Regions from separate parts of the Cytobacillus sp. MT66 genome, predicted to be linked through region 1. Evidence: predicted binding sites of a transcription regulator. Region 1 holds the regulator's gene; each other region holds the start of a gene.

Region 1 (7,800 bases):
AATACCACCTTTGAGGAAAAAGAACTGAATATGCTCATAATCATTAGTTCTGATAAGAAAACGACTATAAAGAGCTGAGCTGATAGACGCAGCTTGTTCTTTTTTAAATAATAGAGTAAGAGCAAATACCCTATTAATAGAATGGAGTGGCATAACCCTTCAATGGCTTTTTGTTCTAGTAAAGAAACAACAGCTTCATAGATGATATAGTAAAGGAGGAATATTTGAGCCGAGTGTTCATAAAATGAACGGTATTTTTTTGCTGCAATAAAAAACAGATAAAATGAAAGAACGGCCAAGCCAAGAATATTGCCTTTTGTCCCTCCATTAAAATAGATAATGGACAGGGGCATGTCTAAAAACATTTTTAGATTAAACACGATATAGCTTAATTTCCAAACAAGAATATAAAAGAAAAACCCATTCCAATACCAATCTTCAACCTTTTTTTTATATAAAATTCTATAAATGAGTGGAGTAATAAAAAGTGTAATAAATATGGCTATCCAAACGGCAGGAATGGTAATGCTGCCAACATTCAGATAGGTCATTGATCGTCATTCGGTGTTGAATGTTTAATCGTAAAAGTGATATCAATGGATTCAATGACTGACTGAATCATTCCGCAATTTCGAACTACCAGCGCAGCTAATTGTTCGCCTTGCTGAGGAGAAATGATCTTTTCTGATTGAACATAAGCAATAATAGTTATTTGTTCGATTCGATTGGTCTGATCAGGGTTTCTGACAGCGGAAACTTCCATCTCTATATTCATGTAAGCATGCCTTTTTTTTACGAGAATCTTTTCTAGCAACATCCCGCTGCATCCAATTAAAGAGGAGACAAAAAGCTCAAATGGACGAAACCCCACTTTTTCATTAGTAGAAATTTGCAGCTGGTCAAAGTCTAAATGGCCAATGACACCATCTTTATCAATTGTGAACCTCATATAAACACTCCCTTTCAATTGGATTATGAATCCAGTATGTTAAGGAATGATTAAGAATTAATTTAGAAAAGTAACTTGCGAGTTATTTTTTTATTAAGGGAAGCTTGATCCAAAAAGTATGGGAGGTTCCATCTGTGTCCAGTCCTAAATGTCCTCTGTGAGCACTTATTATGCTTTTGGCAATGGCAAGTCCAAGGCCAGCGCCACTTGACCTTGTACTTCTGGATTCGTCGAGGCGGTAAAAACGTTCAAAGATTAGATCCTTTTTCTCAGGATCTATGGATTGACCGATATGAGAAAAGGTAATTAAATATTGATCATTATTAATTTGACCGGTAACTTCAAGTTTATCTCCAGCGTTATAATCAAGGATATTTTGAAAAATATTTGTAAAAACTTGCATCAGGCCGTTTTTATTACCCTCAATAATTCCAGATTCTATCTGAAAGCTTGTTTCTGAAAACTTATCTTCCATTCTCAAATGAAAAACTTTTATTGATTCTGATAGTGTTTTATCGATTTCGACATGTTCAAAGGGTTTTTCTAAAAAATAGACGCCATTATTCCAAGAATTGAGTTCAGTAATTAGTTCAACAATTCCTGTAATTCGCCGAGATTCCTCTAAAAGTGAGCCAAATAATTCTGAGTTTCCTTCAATCACCTTATTTTGGAGAGCTTCGAGATAGCCATTTATATTTGTTAATGGTGTGCGAAGCTCATGGGCAATATCTCGAAGCATTTCTTCTCGCTGTTCTTGTACCTTATGGAGTGTATCGGCCATGGAATTAAAGTTCTCAATAAGGTCCTTCATTTCACCTGAGGCAGCTATATGGACTTTTGTGGGGTGATTTCTTTCTTTAATTTCTTTGGCTGCTGAGGACAATTGCTTAATCGGCTTGATGATTTTTTTTACGGTAATATAGTGAAATAAACCCGCGATAAAAAATGCAAGGACACTAACTTTAAATAAATAGCCATCTAAGGTATGAACAAGGACCTGTCCAGTCATATCTTCTGAATTAACCAAAAAACAGGCATAATTTTTAACTGATAAGCCGGCAAAAAGGATCACGAGAAGGATTACAATACTATTTAAAAACACTAACTTTAATAGAAGGTTTGACTTGGAAACTTTTTTAATGGCCCACAAATTTATACCCCATTCCTCTTACAGTTTGAATATAATCTTTAGGTGTCTTTTCCTTAATTTTTTCACGTAGATGCTTAATATGAACATCAATGGTGCGGTCAGATACGGCTTTTTCATTATTTTCGTAAATATACTGCAAAATTTGTTCCCTTGATAAGATCTGATTTGCATGCTGCATGAAGGTGTGAAGAAGTTTAAACTCAAACTGAGTTAAGTTTATTTGTTCACCATTAATCAAAGCTTCTCCTTTTGCAGGCTTAATAGTGAAACCTGTAAAAGTAAGCTTTCCGCATCGGCTGGCAGTTCTTCTCAATACTGCTTCAATGCGTACCATCAATTCAGCAGGACTAAATGGTTTGACTACGTAATCATCTGCGCCTAATTTAAACCCTTTTATACGGTCTTTTTCCGTTACTTTAGCAGTGAGCATAATGATTGGCATTAGACTTTTTAAATCTTCACGCACCCAAGTGCAAATTTCTTCACCGCTAATACCAGGTAACATAAGATCTAATATTAAAATACAGGGATCAAGTATTTCAATTTTTTCTTTTGCCTCATACCCATCTTTAGCTTCAATGACTTCGTATCCTTCCTTTTCTAGGTAGATTCTAACGAGATTACGGATTTTTGCATCGTCTTCAACTACTAATACTGATTTGCCGATAAGGTTAGTGTTAATCAAGTAATCACCCTTTTCTAAAGCTGAAATAAACTATAAGCTGATAACCAAGCACTTATTTTTTGCATTTGCCCGCTTAACACTAGGAAACCAAGCATAATCATGACCATCCCATTAATAAAAGCTAATTTTGATAGTAATTTATTAATTTTTCTCATTGTCTTTAAAGAATAGGATATAACAACTGATATGATAAGAAATGGAATAGCCATTCCAATTGAATAGGCAGCTAAAAGAAAGATCCCTTGAGTAAGAGTATCCGATGAACTTGCTAATAATAGTATGGATGATAAAGCAAGTCCCACACAAGGAGACCACCCGCTGGCAAAAGCCATCCCAAGTAATATTGAACTAAATATGCTTTTGGATTTTTGTTTAGGCTGAAATCTTTTTTCTTTCATGAGAAACTTAAATTTCAGCAATCCAGCCATCTGCAGACCAAATACGATAATTAGTAAACCCGCAATCTGCATAATTATTAACCGATACTCCATTAATAACTTTCCAATAAAACTGGCAGAAGCTCCAAGTGCAATAAAAATAATACTAAAACCAATGATAAAGCCCATAGATCGAAAATAAAGTTTTGAACGGTTGATTTCAAGCTTTGAGTCCTCAATTTTTCCGCCTGTTAAATGGGTGATATAGGCAGGCAAGAGGGGAAACACACAGGGAGAGAAAAAAGACAGCACTCCGCCAGCTAATGCAAAATATATTCCAATATCATTCATAGTCCTCACTCCTTCTATAGTTATTTTAAAAATGGTTTGTTAAAGTTTGATTAAGATAATCAAGTTCATCCATGTCATTTACATATAAAAGGGATCTGAATAGAATAGGACTATTTTGCTTTTGCTTTAATAGAGGGGCATATAATTCATTAAACGGCAGTAATAATACCTATACTCCAGGTGGAAGGATTAGCATGATAAGCAAGCCTTTTGTAAAATTGGATATAAAAAAAGGGATGCTAGATGCATCCCTTTTTTCTAGTGAATATGACGATATACCCCGATAACCTTCCCTAAAATGGAGACATTCCGAAGAATAATAGGTTCCATTGTGGAGTTTTCAGGCTGAAGTCTGATCCACTCCTTTTCTTTGAAAAAACGCTTGACCGTAGCTTCATCGTCCTCGGTCATTGCAACGATGATTTCTCCGTTATTGGCCGTGCTTTGCTGCTTGACTATAACATAATCTCCATCTAGTATTCCTGCTTCAATCATACTTTCACCCATGACTTCAAGCATGAAAATTTGTTCGTCCGATGGAGCGAATCTTTCCGGAAGCGGGAAGTACTCCTCGACATTTTCAATTGCTGTAATAGGCTGTCCAGCTGTTACTTTTCCTACGATCGGGACATTAATTACACGATAATCTGGTATTTGCTGAGGATCTTCTAAATCTAGTATTTCAATTGCCCGCGGCTTCGTGGGGTCCCTGCGGATTAATCCTTTGCTTTCAAGTCTTGAAAGATGACCGTGAACCGTGGAGCTAGAGGCAAGTCCGACAGCTTCCCCAATTTCTCTGACAGAAGGCGGATAGCCCTTTAGCTTAACCTCTTCTTTAATAAAATCTAATATATCCTGCTGCCTTTTAGATAACTTAACCATCGCATTACACCTCGGCTGTTTTTCTTACCATAAGTATAGCATCTTTTACCAAACAGTACAAACATAAGTTCGAATTTTTCTTGACACAAAACAAATGTTCTGGTTAAAATAAAAATATAAAAAGCGAACGTATATTCCGTATGAGGTGAAGATAATGAAATATTTATGGAACAAATACTCTTATACTATTGTTTTATTTGCCATCAGTCTATTAGCTGCATTTATGCTTTCCCTTCAAATAGATAGCCCGGAGAGTGAAAATTATATTAAAATTACTGTTAACGAAGGCGATTCTCTTTGGAAAATTGCTGAAGAATATTCAAATGAACATACATTAGCCATTAATGACTTTATTCACTGGGTTCAAAACAATAATGGTATTGCAGATGGAAGAATTTATCCAGGCGAAGAGATCATTATACCGGTAATTCAAGTAAATGAGACCCGGACAGAACTGGCAAGCTTAAAATAATAATTTATAGAAGGGGACTACATGAAAGCAATTATTTACTGCCGTGTCAGCACAACAAAAGAATCACAAGAAACATCATTAGCTAGGCAGGAAGAAGAGTTAAACAAATTGGCCAGCCAAATGGACTTTCAAATCATTAAAATTATCCGCGAACAGGCAAGCGGCTATGATTTAGAACGGGAAGGAATACTTGAGCTTCTCTCGATAATAAAGGAACAGAAAATTAATGCAGTACTAATACAAGATGAAACGAGACTTGGCAGGGGAAATGCAAAAATCGCCATTCTCCACTGTATTTTAAAAGAAGGTGTACAGCTATATACCATTTCTCATCATGGCGAGCTGCTGCTTTCCGATTCTGATTCCATGGTATTAAATATAGTTAGTATGGTAGAGGAGTATCAAAGAAAGCTGCATAATATAAAAATTAAACGAGGGATGAAAAGAGCTGTCAGAAATGGCTATAAACCTGAAAGAAACCTTTCCAATTTAGGTATTCACTCTGGACGTGAAAGGATTGAAGCACCTATCGAAGAAATCATCAGGCTCCGGCAGAATGGTCTGACATTCGCTGAAATAGCCGCTACACTAAGAGGTTTTGGATATGTGATATCCAAAGCAACTGTACATAGAAGATATCAGGAATATACAGCTTCATCTATAGAATAAAAGCAGATCATTCTCTTCAAATCAGGTTAAGTTTCTTGTAAATATCACTCTTTTCTAGTAACATGACCTTGAGTAAATCTGCGAGAACGATTTGCTCTAAGTAATTCTAGAATAAGGAGCTTGAAAATGCTGCCAAAAACCAAACTTGATCGTATTAATTTTCTGGCAAAGAAGGCTAAGGAATCAGGGCTAACAAAAGAAGAAGCGAAAGAGCAATCTGCCCTGCGCAGAGAATATTTAGAAACATTTCGTTCCTCCATGCTAACCACCTTAAAAGGGGTAACCATAATTGATCCAAATGGACAAGATGTTACACCTCAAAAGTTAAAAAATATCCAAAAGAAAAATTTACATTAATTAATAGAAGGGATACATGCATTTGTATGCCCTTTTTACATATTTAGATACCTTTTAGATAATATTACTAGACAAACCGACTTTTTTTGCAAAATTTGATACAATTTGTTGTATTAGGCAAAGGCTGCCTATAATATTAAAGAGTAATTATTACTCGCGGAGGGATTGGACAAAATGTTTGATCAAAATGATGCTTTATCGATAAGTTCTATTAGGACATTATCTATTGATGCAATTGAAAAGGCAAATTCCGGTCATCCTGGAATGCCTATGGGTGCAGCGCCGATGGCATATGCACTTTGGACAAGGTTTATGAACCATAATCCGAAAAATCCTAAGTGGTTTAACCGTGATCGTTTTGTACTTTCAGCTGGTCATGGTTCCATGCTATTATACAGCCTTCTTCATCTTTCTGGTTATGATGTTTCAATGGAAGATATTAAGGAATTCAGACAGTGGGGAAGCAAAACACCGGGACACCCAGAGTACGGCCATACACCAGGCGTTGATGCTACAACAGGTCCCCTTGGACAAGGCATTGCCATGTCAGTGGGAATGGCGATGGCTGAACGTCATTTAGCAGCCGTTTATAATAAAGAAGGCTTTCCGCTAGTTGACCACTATACATACAGCATTTGCGGAGATGGAGATTTGATGGAAGGGGTATCTGCAGAAGCTGCATCACTTGCAGGGCATTTAAAGCTTGGCAGATTAATCGTTCTATATGATTCAAATGATATCTCACTTGATGGCGATTTAAATAAATCCTTCTCTGAAAGTGTTGAACAGCGTTTTAAGTCTTACGGATGGCAATACTTGCGTGTTGAGGATGGAAATGATCTATCCGAAATCTCAAAAGCCATTGAAGAGGCCAAAGCAGATGAAAATCGTCCTGCGATGATTGAAGTAAGAACGATTATTGGCTATGGCTCACCGAATAAATCTGGTAAATCTGATGTACACGGTGCTCCGCTTGGTGCAGACGAATTAAAGTTAACCAAGGAATCTTATAATTGGACCTTCGATCAAGACTTCCATGTGCCTGAAGAAGTATACGAGCAATTTAGGAAACATGTGGCAGAAAAAGGTGCTAAGACGGAACAAGAGTGGAACGACTTATTCTCGCAATATAAGGATAAGCACCCGGAACTTGCTTCCCAGCTAGAACTTGCAATCAATGGCAGCCTTCCAGAAGGCTGGGATAAGGACATTCCAGTATATGAAGAAGGAAAAAGCCTTGCTTCCCGTGCATCTTCCGGTGAAGCACTAAATGCAATCGCCAAGAATCTTCCTTTCTTCATTGGGGGATCTGCAGATCTTGCTGGCTCCAACAAAACAACCATTAAAGGCGGGGGAGATTATTCACCTGAAGCCTTTGATGGCAAAAATATTTGGTTTGGTGTGCGTGAATTTGCCATGGGAGCAGCCCTTAATGGAATGGCGCTGCATGGCGGGTTAAAAGTATTTGGCGGAACATTCTTTGTCTTCTCTGATTATTTGCGTCCAGCTGTAAGACTTGCTGCGTTAATGGGACTTCCAGTTACTTATGTATTTACACATGATAGTATCGCTGTTGGTGAAGACGGACCGACACATGAACCAATTGAGCAGATTGCCTCTCTTCGTGCAATGCCGAATCTTTCCGTCATTCGTCCGGCTGACGGAAATGAAACAGCAGCAGCTTGGAAATTAGCAGTTGAATCAACAGACAAACCAACTGCTTTAGTATTAACACGTCAGAACTTGCCAACACTTAGCGGTACTGATGCAAGAGCCTATGAAGGTGTTTCAAAAGGTGCATATGTGGTTTCACCGGCAAGCAGCGGAGAAGCTGATGCTTTATTAATTGCTTCCGGCTCTGAGGTTAATTTAGCTGTTGCTGCACAGAAGGCTTTAGAAGCAGAAGGT
Region 2 (7,800 bases), on a different contig from region 1:
AAAGCCGCAGGTGCCGATAAATCGACGGTTTTCCTTTAAAACAATCCCCCAGCGAATCTGCTGTCCTGAGCTATATCTTAATAGAAGCCGTTCAATTAACTCTTCAGCCTGTGTCATAGAGGTGAATGTCTCTAAATCATAGAATTCAGTCACTTCGTCTTTTGAAAAATACTCAAACATACTTGTGGCATCATTTAATTCTAGCTTCCTGAGCAAAACTCTTTCTGTCTCTAATTGTGGAAATTCCTTAAACGCCTCTGCAAAACCCATTTTGTCACCTAATTTTCATCATTATTGGCTGATCATTTTTTCTTTCCTGTGCTTCACATGAATCTTATGCTCATCCAGGACAAATAGAGATAGGCCAGCGATTATAATGCCTCCTCCCAAAATTTGAGTCCATGTCAACGATTCCTGTAATAGCAGATAGGCAAGGATTGCCGCACCAATTGGTTCAAATAAAACTGCCATTGATATAGTAGAAGTACTTACCCATTTTAGCGACCAGTTAAAGAATGTGTGTCCCATCAAGTTCGGCACGAGGGCAAGCAGAATGAAGTATACCCAGTCGCTTGATGGGTACGGCACAAGCGGTTCATGCTTGATCATAATGTAAATAAACAGCGTAATGGTACTTATACTATATACTACAAAAGTATACGTAATCAGGGAAAGCCTTTTTCGTACCTCCTGGCCAAACATGAAATAGGCTGTAACTAATGCACAGGCAGCCAATGCCAAGAAATCGCCTATAAGCGCAGCACCACTAACCTGAAAATCGCCCATACTGATAATGATACTTCCTAATATGGCAAGCAATCCACTTAAAATGGCTTTGAAAGAAAATTTTTCTTTGAAAAAGAAATAAGTTCCGACAAACGCAAATAATGGCTGGAGAGTGACTAATACAGTAGAACTTGCTACAGATGTGTAGTTTAAAGATTCAAACCACAAAATAAAGTGAAAAGCAAGAAAGACTCCCGAAATGGTTGAAAAGATCCAATCTCTTCTAGTAATAACGCGGAGCTCAGGAACATATTTTAATAAGAAAACAGGCAGCATAAACAGCACTGAAAAAAACATTCGATAAAAGGCTATAACACCGGACGGGGCACTGGAAACCTTCACCAAAATGGCTGAGGTGGATATTGAAAAAACCCCTATGGCCAATAAGACATATGGATTAATTTTTGCTTCGTTCATGATGAGTTCTCCTTATATCTTTTCTATATATTTTTAAACCAAGATAATCATACATCACAAAAAAACTTTTTTAATATAATTATAAATAAATAATATTTGAAATATTTATCCCTCAATGAGAAACTTGGTAACAAGGCGCTTTTTTCCGACCGACTTCCAAATTTTAATAAAGAATACATAATGTGGAGTGGAAGAATATGTTGTTTAATGATATGGAATTAGAAATTTTAATGAAATTGGGGATATCTGCTGTCCTAGGCCTCATTATCGGCATCGAACGGGAATTAAAAAGAAAACCCGTCGGCTTAAAAACAAGTCTCGTCATTTCCATTGTCAGCTGCTTGCTGACTATCGTATCAATAGAATCGGCCTATATCTTTCCAGGTAAAGAAGGAATTAATATTCAAATGGACCCGCTCCGCCTGGCAGCACAAATCGTATCAGGTATTGGATTTCTAGGGGCCGGGGTCATTCTCAGGCGGGGAAATGACAGTATTTCTGGTTTGACAACCGCTGCTTTAATTTGGGGAGCTGCAGGCATCGGAATCGCTGTTGGCGCAGGTTTTTATCTTGAAGCAATGGCGGGGGTTGCACTGTTAATTATCAGTGTTGAAGTAGTTCCTTTTATTATGGCTTTGATTGGTCCAAGACAGCTGAGAGAAAAGGAAGTAACCCTTCAGCTAAAAGTCCACGATAAGAAAAATATTTCAGAAATCCTTACAGCGATTAACGACTTAAAAATTTCGATTAGACGGGTACGCATTAAGGACTTGGAAGAAAACAGACACCTTGTGCAGCTAATAGTCACTGTGAATCACAAAAAGAGCATCACAGACGTGTATTATAGTATCTCTGAATTGAATGGTGTAAAAAAGGTAGAGGTCGAAAGCCTATCCTGATATAAAAATTTCTCTTGCGAAAAAATCGGGTTGCGGATATAATCTTATTGTATCCAATAACCGGGGCATTAGCTCAGCTGGGAGAGCGCTACGCTGGCAGCGTAGAGGTCAGGGGTTCGAGCCCCCTATGCTCCATACGAAAAACCCTTGATATATCAAGGGTTTTTTCTTTTTTATAATTTGTTTAATCAATGAAAATAACTAACTGTCGCCGAATTGTCGCCGAAATAATTTTTTTGTGATTTTACACTGCATTTCCGACCTGTTTAAGAACATTTAATATTAATGGAGACACCTGAATGAGTACATACCCAAGACCAGCATTTTGAATCATTCCCCATGCCTTTTCAGGATTGCCAAGCATAAAGAAGAAACAAGCCCCGACAATGATAACTGATGCAATAGGAAAGCTTAATGCGACAAGTATATCAATAACCGGATCTAACGCATGAGCCAACATAGAAACAGTTTGTTCGCCCATCCACTCTTTCGCCGTAGCTTCAACGGCAATTGGTGCGACTGCCGGTACGGTTGTCGCTGCCGCTGCTGTGGCCGCCTTAGTCGCAAGTATAGCAGCCGCCCCAATCGGCGTACCAAGTGCAAGAGGAAGTGCTAACCCGGCTCCCATTTGCCCAATTTTGATAATGATTTCTTGCGACTTTTTTGATTTTGTTTCCTTTCGCGCTTTTTCCTTCACTTTGTATTCACCAGACATAAACTCACTAATTGACATAGCTTTAGTTCTCGCCATCGTGGTCACCCTTTCTTTTTGTTAGTTTTCCTCTTTTTATTCACCTTTTTCTTCTTCCTTTTCTTTAAACCATAATCCAATGCTAAAAATCCGACCTGTAAAGCTGTTTTCTTCCAACTCATCCCTATCTCTCCTCTACTTAATGTCATCCCATAAATAAACGTGGTACTTTAACCCTAAACATAAGGATTCTAGTTTTTTCTTTCTATATGGAGTTGTTGTTACCCAGATAAGAACAAAATTAGGGTTTAAACTCGCTAATTCTTGATAACGCTTAATTTTAGCAGTGTTTTTTCTCATTGATTGTTTATAATCGATTTCTACAAAATGATGTTGTTTGTTAAAAATATAAACAGCATCAGCAATAATCGATGTTTTACTGTTTGGTATTTCTATTTTAATCTCGTTTTCCCATGAAGACGGTCTGCCTTTAGTAATAAACAAATCATTTCTTATTAAATAATGTGTAACCATCGCTGTTTTTCTACGGATCTTTTCCGCCTGGACTCTCTCTCTGCCCTCAGCATTAAGATAATAAACTTTTTTCTTATCATCGGTAAAAAAAGAAATATAGTCACTCATGTTGCTTAAAACCCGCTGGGCGTTACGTGTCTGCCCCAGGTCATGCATTTTTTGTAATTGCTCTCTAGTGAGATAATCACATCGGCGTAAGCTTAAAAGTATTGCTTCTTCCCTCTTCTCGTTTTTCATTTTTTGGATCATCCTCCTTTGTTTTAATAACAATGTGAGGTTTAATTTGTTTTTTAATTTCCTGATTACTGATATAAGGTGTTTGGACCACCTGACTCTTAACGTTTTTATATATCCCTCTTCCTGGTATTAACGGGAGATCTTCAGCGCCTGTTTGACCAAGTGCAGTTTGTGAAGCTGTTGCATCATCTAAAACAAAGCATAACCGGGAAGGAATGTTCCTCTTTGTTTGTTGGGGTATGGATAGACTAGAAGGATACTGGGTGGCATAAATCAAATAGTAACCAGCTCCCCGGCCCCTTCTAGCTATATCTGTCACAACCTTCATACACCCTTCATCATCTGCAATATCCGCTGCTTCATCAATGATGATAAAATGACGCTCTTTTCGACCAGATTCCTTTATATCCTCAAAACCAGCATCGACAATATCGCTATAGGTGTCATTCATTTCTTTTTGAATACCTTCAAGAATTTCCTTAGACTCTTTTGGATCCTTGGTGAAATTTTTCGTCTGCTTTAAATCTTTAAACCTTTGGAAAGCTGATCCCCCTTTCAAATCAATTAAATGTAAATTTGCATTATCAGGATTTTGCAAAACAAAGGTCGTAACAATCAATTTTAAAATTGCACTTTTTCCGTAACCTGTTGCACCGGAAATTATTAAATGCTTATGGACATCAAAATCATGTCTAATAATTCCACTGCGGGTATGACCAATGGGGACAGACCATGTTTTTGGCTTAAGATAGCTTTTATTCCAAATATATTGGTCCTTCATGCTTTCTTTATAAACCTTGATTCCCAACATCCCATCAAATTCAATTTCAATTTCTTTTCGACTAATCTTTTTAGTGGTAAGAATTGTCCTTATTTGCTTAATAGGATTTTTGCGCAAATTAATTTTCAAAATATCTTTTGGTTCAAATTGGAGATATTTGTGGCGGATATTAAGACCATCCTCTAAGATGTGCTTTTCCGCTTCAATTTTCATACGGTCGAAACCCAACGGCAGCTGATAAATATATTCCACTCCTCCTTCAAACTTTGATTTCCTGTGAAGACGTATAGTTTCTCCGTTTTTTCCATTCCATCCAGAATTCGCAAAAATTCTTTGTATTTTTTCGGCATCATTTGATACGGGACCACTCGTTTTCAGATACGCGTAGGCTGCAATGCTCCCCATTAAAATTGTAGACCCAACTTCGAATATCATCACACCACCCCAATTCTGGATATTACGTAGTAATAGCTTCAAAGAAAACGAAGGATGAAAATAACACTTAAGCCGTTGATATGATTGAACCTGTAAGATTCGCTTACCTGCTCATGCAGCGAAAATCAGAACGAATGTAGATAGAGAATGTTTCAATGAAGATTTCTCTGAATGGTAAATGATATGAGGGCCTGGTTGTCCGATATATCTTGTCCACTTAAAAAAATTTAAAGGGATTGAAATAATGCACAGAGAATTAATTTATTGAGGTGGATAAGATGGAATATAAATGCCGTTTGAAAGTCATTTTTGCCGAAAGAGAGATACAACAAGGGGACTTTTCTAGAAAGATCGGGTTAAGTGCAGCTGGTATGAGTGCCATTGTAAATGGCCGTTCTTTGCCTTCATTCCCCGTTCTTTATCGAATATGTGAAGAATTAGACATGGATTTTAGGGAAATATGGATTAAAAAAGAATAAAAATAACCGTCTCTTATGAGGCGGTTTTTAATATCCTTAACGTTCTTGGCTGGTGCGGCTCCCAAGTAACATAACCCTTTTTCTTTAATTGTTCTAAAAACCCTTGAACTGTAGAGGAAGATGATAAGTTAACTCTTTTACCAATTTCCCTAAACGATGGCGGGTATCCATTGCAATTTATATAATCAACAATTGATAAAAAAACTTCATTTTGTCTTTTTGTTAGTTTATCACTACGCATAGTACCTTTCCCCTTTTTTCTGTATTGGAGCAACAGCAAAAATTGAATCAATTTTAAATATTCTCGGTTGCCGTTTAGTTAGGCAATATGCCTTAATATAGGTTTCGTTTATTGCTTTCACCAGGATTGGCCTTTTGGAAAATTGGTTGTCTTTCCCCTGATAAATGATTTCTACCGGAGTAGCATTGGTTAATGAGTATTTAAGCAAATAATTCATGATGAAGCCCCCTTTATCACAATTATATAAGAACATACATTCTATTTCAATTGATTTTAGAACAAATGTTCCTATATAATTATTGCCAAAGGAGACGATATATATGCAAATTCATATTGAGATTTTATATTTAATTAACAACTGTGTTTGTATGAGACAGGCTAATTTACCAATAAACTACAAAAATTTTAAAGATGATCCAGACAATGAGGCAGTACGAATAACAATGAACTGGCTATGGAAAATAAAAAAAGAACATGGATATGATTTAAGCGTTACTAAAGTAACTTATGACCAAAATGACATTACTGATAAAGTATGGGATGTGCAGGAAAATGGATGGATATAAGAAGGAATTGATTAATTATTTTCAATCAAAAGAGGATTTTACAAGAATAAAATTGATGCTTATTAAGATAGCGGCTATGCTAAATGAGGATGAAAATTACTCAAAGAATGAAGCATTAGAGGATATAATGAATGTGATTGAAGTAATTGAGGAAAATGATATTCCGATGAAGAATGTAAGAAATAATTAAGCCCCTCCAATCAAGGAAGGGCTTTTTATTACTAAATATTTTTCTTAGCAAAATCGTAGAATCCGCTGTTTTTAAAAGCGGAATCAATAATAGAAATTGTCGTTAAATCAATTTCATTAGGTTTATAATCTGGGGCCACTGCTTTAATCTTAATTAAGCGGTCAAGCGCTGCCTTTTGGCCGGGAGTTAGTTCGCTATGTTTTTTAGGTTGAAATTTTTCTTTTATCATTTCTTCATCATCCTCTTCGTCAAATTTTGTTAGATTGTTTGACTCAATAGTACGAATAAGCTTTGAAGCATAATTCGGATCAGTAGCATATCCAGCCTTCTGAACGGCATTGGCTGCCCTTTTATAATCTTTTTCCCCAATAACAGCATGGTACTTCTTCCGGTCCCATGACACCCCATTGCAATATAAGTAAGCCAAATCACAAAGGCTCTCGTACCAACTTGGATATTTTCTAAAGGCTGCATTAATTTTAACGTCCTTGTCGTTGTAATGCTCCCATGTGGGCATGGTGATAGATTGGCCATGATAATTACCTTTGATGCCGAAAAGGTTTTTTCCTTTTGTAGCAAGGCCGCTTTTACCCCAATTTGATTCATGAATAGCCTGAGCGATAATAAGTGACGGTAGAATATTAAATTCTTTTGAAATCCTCTGAGCGTGTGGGGCAATCTCACTGATGAAGCTCATTATGCATCACCTTCAACAAGTGTTTTTACAGCCTCATTTGTTTCTAACATCATTCTCATTTCTTCAAGTGCCTCATCCACTAAATGACTAAAATATTCAAAACTTATTAATCTTGAAATCCAAACAAAACGTGTAATGAATAAATCATAAACAAAACGGAGTTTTAGCCGGCCAGTTCCCCCACCTAACTCTACTTCTGCTTGGGTAACAGCTAAAAGAAGCCATTCTTTTACCTTTTCCAGCTGATTATCAGTAGGAAGCTTAAAGAACATAAAAATGGCACTACCTAGTAAAATCAATACTGCTAATACTACAATGAACATATACCAATTTTCAATAACAAAACCCATTACAATTCCTCCTTGTCAAAGTCAATTTCCTGTCCGTACAGCTTTCTTAGCTTAATCTCATTTTCTTTTTTAGCTTTCCAGTAGTAAAAGCCCGTTGCCGTTGCAACTTCCGTAAAAATAGCTGGAATTAAATAAGACAAAGGTGAAGTATCCTTTGTCTCGTAAATGATATATAAAGTAAAAGCAATGATAATCGCAGTTACAAAGAAAATGACATACAGCAGTTTCTTCGAAAATTCCGTTTTAGGCTTTTCCTTTTTCACGATCCGATACCCAAACAAGTGCATCACCCCTTTACAAAATATAAAATCACACTAAATACCAAGCCTATCAAACTACCACCAACCGTCCTCCATAACCAAGTTATATGACCATCTAGCTTATCATGGCGTTCCTTTTGATAGGCGATTTTCTCTTCATAATCTTTTTTAACTTCAGCTACCTTTTCATTGAAATCCTTTTTAATATCATCGATCCGATTATGAGCACTCTTTGCA
Region 3 (7,800 bases), on a different contig from region 1:
TTTGCAAATGAAAATGGAATCGTAGTTTTAGAATTATATTTAAGGAACGGTCAAACAAAGGTAAGATCTATATGGCGCGGGTTTGATTCTGGTCTTGAAGGCTTATGTAAAAATTATGGGGTTGAGGTTGATTCTGAGGAGTCAAAGAATCCTTCTGAATCCCAAAATATTAAGGAACAAGCATTAAAAGAACCTAATAAAACCGTAACAGTAACTGAAAACATTAGCAGCCAAAGTTCCTTGCCAACTATAAGCCTTGAAAAAGTTAAGGGTAATATTAGTCTCGACAAAGGTCAAAAGCCAGTAATCATCGAGAAAACACCAGAAATTACGGCTACCGTATCTTGGAAGACGGGAACAGATTATGATATATATGCGTTAGTCTATACAAAGAATGGCAGGCAGGTAGATGTAGCTATGTTTGGCGCTAAGGGAACACCTCCCCTTAGCCAGTTTGGCAATGGGGCAGTGCAACATATGGGGGATGTTGGGAGAAATAGTGGCTCAAAGAAGACAGAAATCATTAAATTAAGGTTAACGGATGATATTCTCGCAGTGGTTCCTGTGGTTTATTCGGCTCAGTCAAATGGAACAGGCTCATTCTACAGATATAAGGTTTCTATGAGTATCGATAATCATAGCGGAACCTCCGTTACCATCTCCTCTAAGAATGCAAATAATAACGATAGAATTTATACATGTGTGCCTGGAATCCTTCATAATACGCCAGATGGAGTGATTATCAGTCCATTAGAGCTTTATAGTATGCCAAACTCAGAGCACAGACCTAAACTTAAGATGGGGTCTTCCAATATGGTAGAAGTTTTAATGGATAAAGGACCTATAAATGATTTCAAATAGACAAGCTTAATGTGAAAAATGCGAAGGCTGTTGCCTCTTTTGGTGGCACCTTTTAAAATAATTACTAAAAAGGGCTGCTGTACTGGTCAAAAGCACTGCTTTTAGTATTTTATGCTGTTCGTGGGTCAAAAAGCTGCTAGCATTCTGACAGCATTTCTCTTTTTTCTGAATAACGAGTCAAAAAGAACCTGGTATTCTGACAGCTTTACCACTTTTTCAGGTGGAGGAGTCAAAAAGAACCTAGTATTCTGACAGCTTTGCCACTTTTTCAGGAGAAGGAGTCAAAAAGAGCTTAGTATTCTGACAGCTTTACCATTTTTCCAGGAGAAGGAGTCAAAAAGAGCCTAGTATTCTGACAGCTTTACCATTTTTCCAGGAGAAGGAGTCAAAAAGAGCCTAGTATTCTGACAGCAAAGCTCTTTTTCCTAGTGAACGAGTCAAAAGCTACCATTCTGCTAGCTTCCTAAACCTTTACAAAGGCAACTGTTTTTAGCACAAAAGGTTTTAAAAAATAGGGGTCCCTGAAAACATAAAAAGCACATCAGGCACAGGCAAAAACCTGCTTGATGTGCTTTTTTAAAAATATTTATTGATCCAACTGAGCCAATTTAGCCTTAGAAGGTGTCTCGTATTTTACATAGCCTTTCATATTGGTTACATAGTGACCAGCACCGACACCGTATTGGCCGAAGTATTCGTTGTCATATCCGTAAACTCGATAGACTTCACCTGGTTTTAAGATGCGAACGAAGCTTAGTTTACCATTAGCATCTTTTTTCCATAGATTGATTGGCTTTTCAATGGTGATGCGGCCAATTTGTCCTTTTTTCAATAATAGGCCATCCCAATACACCTTTGGTGTTTCGCCAGGCTTACCTGGTTTCACAGGCTCTTGCGGATGTGGCTCAGGTTGTACGGCACCGTAAATATCAACAATACGGTCTTCTGTAATTGTCGGAATTCGATCAAGGCTTAATAAATGTTCAGCTAAGTTTTCCCAATCGGAAAGACCTAAGTCCGTTACGCGGCCTTCATCATAAGCCATTTTGAATACATCATAGCCGTCTCCGCCTTTAGCTGTGAATGCGTTGGTTGCGATTGTGTATGTTTCATTGTCCTGAACGGGTGCATAAGTTCCATCTGCTTTTTTATATTCAATAGATACTACACGTTTACCAGCTGCCTTAGAGGAATCAAATTGTACTTTACCGCCAGCAGCATGTAAGAAACCGCCGTTTTCTGCAGGGTACTTAGAGAAGCTGACTTCAAATGCCTCTTTCAATTCAGCGCCTGTCAATTCCATAGTTGCTAAAGTATTACCGAATGGAAGAACCGTAATCACTTCACCATTTGTAATTGGACCTGCTTCAATAGCAGCGCGGATCCCGCCGCCGTTTTGAAGAGCCATAATGATATGGCCATTGCCCGTAAATTCTTTCGCTTTTGCTAACATGCCATCCGTAATCAAGTTGCCAAGAACCGTTTCATTTTTACGTACACTTGGCTGTGTATTATCACCATTTGTACGAGGGTTTTCTAATGTGACATCTGTTGTTACGCCTATTTCTGTTGCAGCAACTTTATCAACTTGTGGTTTGTATTTATTTAAAATTTCTAATGCTTCAGCGTCTGCTTTTTTGTCTCCAACCTTAATTAATTCACCGGCTTGATTAACTACTTTTCCGTTATCGTCAAATCCAACGTCAACGGTTCCCAGGTAATCACCTTGAGAAGCAGCTTGAACGATGACAGTTGGGTCTTTAGCAGCGCCATTTTCATCCTTGTCTACAACAACGGGCTTGTCCAATTGAGTATGGCTGTGCCCGCCAACGATAATGTCAATCCCATCAACTTCTGCTGCTAATGTTAAATCATTATCAATTGCTGCCGCATCGTCATATCCGATATGAGACACAGCCACAATTTTATTAACGCCCATTTCTTCAAAAGCTTTTACCGCTTTTTCTGCTGCTGCCTTATATTCTTCAAATTTAACTGCTTCAGGACTTGAAAGAGCTGCTGTTTCAGCGGTTGTTAGCCCGAAGAACCCTACCTTTTCACCGTCAATTTCTATCACGATTCCATTATAGATTTTTCCCTTTTCAGGTTCACTTGAGACGAGGTCAGAGAATAACCCTTTGAGATTTTCATCAGCTGAAAAATCAGCGTTCGCACTAACAAATGAGAACTGGGCTCCTTTAATAAAATCAGCAAGAGCTTTGTGGCCATCCTTGCTTGAACCAAGATCAAATTCATGGTTTCCGAAAGTCATCATATCATAGCCTGCTAGATTCATTAATTCTAGGTCAGCTTGTCCTTGGTATTCATTAAAGTAGAGAGTGCCTGTGAAAACATCCCCTGCATCTAGTAATACGGATGCTGGTTTTTCCGCTCTTACTTCTTTAATCGCTGTGATGCGGTTGGGTGCTGTTTCTGCTCTCGCATGTGTATCATTAGTATGCATGATTGATAGAGTATAATTTGAGGTTTCTGGCTGAATCTCCTCAGCTAAAGGAGCTGCAGGTGCAGCTAACATACTTATTATAAGTGCTGCTGATGTTAAAGTTGCAAAAGGAATTCTTTTCTTCATTTACGAGTCCTCCTAATCTATTTTTCTATTAAAATACAATAACTGAACATATTTCACATTAACATTGTTTGATATCGCCTATATTAAGACTTTGTATATTTTTGTAAAAATTTGATATTCTTTTTATAACACGGGAGACGATTCTTGTGTTTTCGCTAGGAAACATAAGAACCGTTCCTGTGATTCCATTGTGTGTAAGCTTATGTTATAATTATTTTTTCTGATTTGGAGGTGCATGACAGATGAACAAACGATGGACGATCGAAAAAATTAGAGATTTCGTTGAAAAAAATTCGGAAAGTAAGCTGCTGAGCACGGAGTTTCACGGTTTCTCACAAAAGTTATTATTTAAGTGTGAGTGTGGCAGCAATTTTGAAAAAACATTTACGAAATTTAAAAATAATCACCAGCGTAAATGTGATGTGTGCCAGCCGCCAAAAGCTTCACGATAAGGCGGATTAGGAAGGTTTTAAAAAACATATCTTAAAATTGGCTCATGGTATTTGCTTTTTCATGATTTATCTGTTATTCTAAGAAAGAATTATTTTTGTTCTATTTCGGATCGAGAATACATTTTGTTTTTCGTCTAAAGTATTTGAGCAAGGATAGTAACACATGTGTGGGATACCGCACTAGGAGGAAACAATGATGGAACAAGGTAAAGTTAAATGGTTTAATGCAGAAAAAGGTTTTGGATTTATCGAGCGTGAAGCTGGAGAAGACGTATTCGTACATTTCTCTGCAATTCAAGGTGAAGGTTTCAAATCTTTAGACGAAGGTCAAAGTGTCACTTTTGAAATCGAACAAGGACAACGTGGACCACAAGCTAAAAACGTTCAAAAAGCTTAATAAAAGCTGAGGACAGCCCCTAAATTTAGGGGCTGTTTTTTTGTGCATATCTTTTTACTATGGCTGTAAAACCAAAAAGCCCTATTCAATAAATGAATAGGGCTTTTACAAGAACAACATGAAACACAGTAAAAGTACAAATGGTAGACTAAGTATAACACAGGAAAGCAGCAAACCCTAATTTTATTTTTTTTTATTAATTTTCTGTTAATCGATTTAAATCAAAAAATCGTTAAATTTGGATTTAATACATTGAGCTGTTGCTAAAAATTTAGGAATAGTCACAGCGTTTTAGGAAATAAAATTTTTATTCTACAACAGAAATAAATGCTTTGTCAATAATAAAATTGCATTTTTTTCGAAAAAATGTTAAAATATTGTTACAGTTGTTTTTTCAATCGTATTTCTAACGTATTTCAAATTTCTGCTGTTTTTTTTTGCAGAAAGAATGATGGATGCGTTTTTTTTAATATCCTTTTTTAATTGAAGAAAGACAAACAATTGTGTGGGCTTTTAAGGAAGTTAGTTTAATAAAATAAAATGACCCATTCACTGTCATTTAGTAAATGAGTTGTTATTCTACAAGGAGGACTAAAAAAATGAATCTAATCAATAAGAAAGTGACACACAAGCGTTTCGGCATGGGCAGTATTGTTAAACATAATGATTCTGTTATTGAAATACATTTTGCGTCGGAGAATAAAAAGTTTGTTTTCCCCGATGTATTTGAAAAGCATCTAAAATTGCAAGATCAAAGTGCTGCTTATTCACTTGAAAAGGTTATACAAGAAAAAGAACTGGAACGAAAGAGAGAAGAATGGAAGAAGGAAGAAGAGAAAAAACTGCAGCGTAAAAATCAGCAGCTTCGCATTGAGCATGAAAAACTTATGAAAAATCATAAACTTCATCCTCAATCACAAATGGTTTTTTGGTGTGACCCAGAAGAACAGAATAGTTCTTTCTCAGAGTGGAAAGTTTTTTCAGGCATGATAAAAAGCGGCAATAACAAAGGGAAGCCAAACAAACCAACCCGCCTTCACCAAAATAGCGCTTGTCTTTTAACTGCTATAGATCCAGGTACTCCTGAAAAAGACAGACGCATCTTAGGGGTTTATATGGTAAATGAAAATTTTATCGGTAAACTTTGTGAAGATGGATATATACCTGCACATTCAGAATACAGGCTCCAACTGACAGAAGCGGAATCAGATCAGATGCTATTCTGGAATTACTATGAAAATGAAAAGTTTCCCCACAAAATGACTTGGAATTCAGGGAAATACCGTTATTTTGATAATTTATGGATGGCACAAATTTTGCGTGATATTGTTTCTTTGAAGAGTGACCCAAATGATCGAGAGCTGGCCCAACGATTTTTTGATTATTTTTGTAAAATGAATAAGATATCTGAACAAGAGTTACCAAAGCCTAATGGCGCATTAATGCGTATTTAGTTGCTAGCGAAAGGTTCATATGAATGGCAGGGGACTTACATATTTTTCTAAGCCCTTACTAATGGCGAACAGTGCCTGGCATTGTTTGCTTTTTTTCATGAACCATGGAAATGGCTAATCTGTTTTTATTAAAACCGATTAGCTTTCATAAGATTGCAGTGGTTAACTCATGTAAACGCATCTCCGTCCTATGACCGCGTGTTATGACTAGCAAAGAATGGAACAACGGGACAGAGTGCCTGTCCCCTTGTCCTTTTTGCATGCTGGAAGGTTGAAATGTACAAAATATCTCTAACAAACGGTGTTGGAGGTGTGAAGGATGGAATGGAATCAAAGGTATATCAAGCTTTGCAATGTGAAAATTTATTGTGAATACTCGTTAAGTGATAAGCCTCCTCTTTTGTTAATTCATGGATTTGCCTCCTCTATTTATACTTTTAATCTTCTTATCCCTTTGTTAAAAGAACATTTTTCAATCATTGTTATTGATTTGCCTGGATTTGGCCGAAGTGAAAAATCAGCTTCCTTTGTTTATTCCTTTCAAAATTACGCAAAAGTCGTTGCTGATTGTATTGAGTATTTTAATTTGAAAGATGTGAATGTAGCTGGACACTCGATGGGGGGACAAATTGCTTTATATACAGCAAAAATCATTCCCGAGAAAATAAAGAAGTTGGTGTTATTATCGAGTTCTGGCTATTTAAAAAGAGCAAACAAAGCTTTAGTCCTCTGTACCTATCTTCCTTTTTTTCACTATTACGTAAGGAGAAAGGTTCAAAGTAAGGAAGTCAGAGAACATTTGGAAAATGTATTTTATCAGCCTTCTCTTATTACAGAAAACCATATTGTGGAATTTGGAAAACCATTGCAGGAAGATGGGTTTTACATAGCGCTAATGAGACTTTTAAGGCACCGTGAAGGTGATCTATCTAGTAAAGAATTAAAAAATATTTCGATCCCTACATTATTGCTTTGGGGGAAAGAAGATAAAGTAGTTCCAGTCAATATTGGCTATCAATTAGCAAATGACTTGCCTAATGCCAAGATTATTACCTACGAAAAAACAGGGCATTTAATTACTGAAGAACGTTCAAATGAGGTTTACGAACAAATTGTAACCCATACATTAATTTAAAAAGATTCAGTTAACTTTACCTCACCTTTACAGGGGCTTAATAAACTCTTGGTAAAATAATAGTGGATTGAAAACTGCTTTGGGTCTTATGTAGCTGCCATCGATTTAGCTTAGAACGAAAAGATCTTCAATCAAGACTGCGCTCGTACATGGAAGAGCTTTTAAAGAAAGATTAAAAGCAGACATGAAAAAGATGGAGGTTTTTGGTTAATGAAGATTACTGTTGTTGGAGTAGGCTATGTTGGTTTAGTGACAGGGGTAGCGTTTGCTGAAATTGGACATGAAGTGACTTGTATTGATGTAGATCATGCCAAAATAGCTTTATTGAAAAAAGGAAAATCGCCTATTTATGAACCTGGTTTAGAAGAAATGCTGCTGCCGCAAATAAAAAGCGGGCAAATTAACTTTACAACGAATGCGGCTTTAGCTTTTGATGATGCAGAGGTTATTTATATTGCTGTTGGCACACCTGCGAAAGATGATGGGACAGCGAATTTAGGCTATCTTAAGCAAGCTGCGATTGAGATTGCTAGAAACATAAAAAGCCGGGTTGTTATTGTTATAAAAAGCACTGTCCCTGTTGGTACCAATGAATATATAAAATCGATTATGAATGAACTTACCGAAGTTCCATTAGATATTGTCTCTAATCCGGAGTTTTTAAGAGAGGGTCAAGCGTTACATGATACATTTAACGGGGATCGAATTGTGATCGGATCTGATAATGAAGAAGCCGCTGCCATCATTGAAAATATAAATAAGCCTTTTCAAATACCAATTTTTAAAACCACGATACGCAGTGCCGAATTAATTAAATATGCATCGAATGCCTTTTTAGCAACCAAAATAAGCTTTATTAACGAGATTGCTAATTTATGTGAAAGAACGGGGGCAGACGTTGGAGCTGTTTC

The links. Region 1 encodes LexA, which represses DNA repair genes until DNA is damaged. Its sites were predicted from a motif close to CGAACATATGTTCG; they were not measured.
Region 2: a site for LexA is predicted at 5,776-5,789, ahead of AC1Q59_RS20550 (WYL domain-containing protein). Genes of this name have one in related genera too.
Region 3: a site for LexA is predicted at 4,795-4,808, ahead of AC1Q59_RS02600 (malate synthase). Genes of this name have one in related genera too.

What each region holds. Positions count from the first base shown of each region.
Region 1 is NZ_JBXAFB010000003.1:140,213-148,012, reverse strand. Features, by position in the region: gene AC1Q59_RS06690 (hypothetical protein) at 1-551, opposite strand, end outside; gene AC1Q59_RS06685 (OsmC family protein) at 548-949, opposite strand; gene AC1Q59_RS06680 (HAMP domain-containing sensor histidine kinase) at 1,032-2,099, opposite strand; gene AC1Q59_RS06675 (response regulator transcription factor) at 2,086-2,784, opposite strand; gene AC1Q59_RS06670 (cytochrome c biogenesis CcdA family protein) at 2,799-3,512, opposite strand; gene lexA (transcriptional repressor LexA) at 3,771-4,394, opposite strand; gene yneA (cell division suppressor protein YneA) at 4,549-4,866, shown strand; gene AC1Q59_RS06655 (YneB family resolvase-like protein) at 4,888-5,535, shown strand; gene AC1Q59_RS06650 (DUF896 domain-containing protein) at 5,662-5,892, shown strand; gene tkt (transketolase) at 6,067-7,800, shown strand, end outside.
Region 2 is NZ_JBXAFB010000014.1:72,454-80,253, reverse strand. Features, by position in the region: gene AC1Q59_RS20595 (GNAT family N-acetyltransferase) at 1-270, opposite strand, end outside; gene AC1Q59_RS20590 (DMT family transporter) at 292-1,203, opposite strand; gene AC1Q59_RS20585 (MgtC/SapB family protein) at 1,416-2,102, shown strand; tRNA gene AC1Q59_RS20580 (tRNA-Ala) at 2,165-2,237, shown strand; gene AC1Q59_RS20575 (hypothetical protein) at 2,347-2,853, opposite strand; gene AC1Q59_RS20570 (replication-relaxation family protein) at 2,989-3,564, opposite strand; gene AC1Q59_RS20565 (FtsK/SpoIIIE domain-containing protein) at 3,512-4,780, opposite strand; gene AC1Q59_RS20560 (helix-turn-helix domain-containing protein) at 5,059-5,259, shown strand; gene AC1Q59_RS20555 (LexA family protein) at 5,273-5,500, opposite strand; gene AC1Q59_RS20550 (WYL domain-containing protein) at 5,493-5,717, opposite strand; gene AC1Q59_RS20545 (hypothetical protein) at 5,821-6,066, shown strand; gene AC1Q59_RS20540 (hypothetical protein) at 6,053-6,256, shown strand; gene AC1Q59_RS20535 (glycoside hydrolase family 73 protein) at 6,288-6,953, opposite strand; gene AC1Q59_RS20530 (hypothetical protein) at 6,953-7,303, opposite strand; gene AC1Q59_RS20525 (hypothetical protein) at 7,303-7,584, opposite strand; gene AC1Q59_RS20520 (hypothetical protein) at 7,590-7,800, opposite strand, start outside.
Region 3 is NZ_JBXAFB010000001.1:533,214-541,013, reverse strand. Features, by position in the region: gene AC1Q59_RS02620 (TerD family protein) at 1-861, shown strand, start outside; gene AC1Q59_RS02615 (bifunctional metallophosphatase/5'-nucleotidase) at 1,448-3,451, opposite strand; gene AC1Q59_RS02610 (hypothetical protein) at 3,694-3,903, shown strand; gene AC1Q59_RS02605 (cold-shock protein) at 4,100-4,300, shown strand; gene AC1Q59_RS02600 (malate synthase) at 4,900-5,754, shown strand; gene AC1Q59_RS02595 (alpha/beta fold hydrolase) at 6,074-6,889, shown strand; gene AC1Q59_RS02590 (UDP-glucose dehydrogenase family protein) at 7,100-7,800, shown strand, end outside.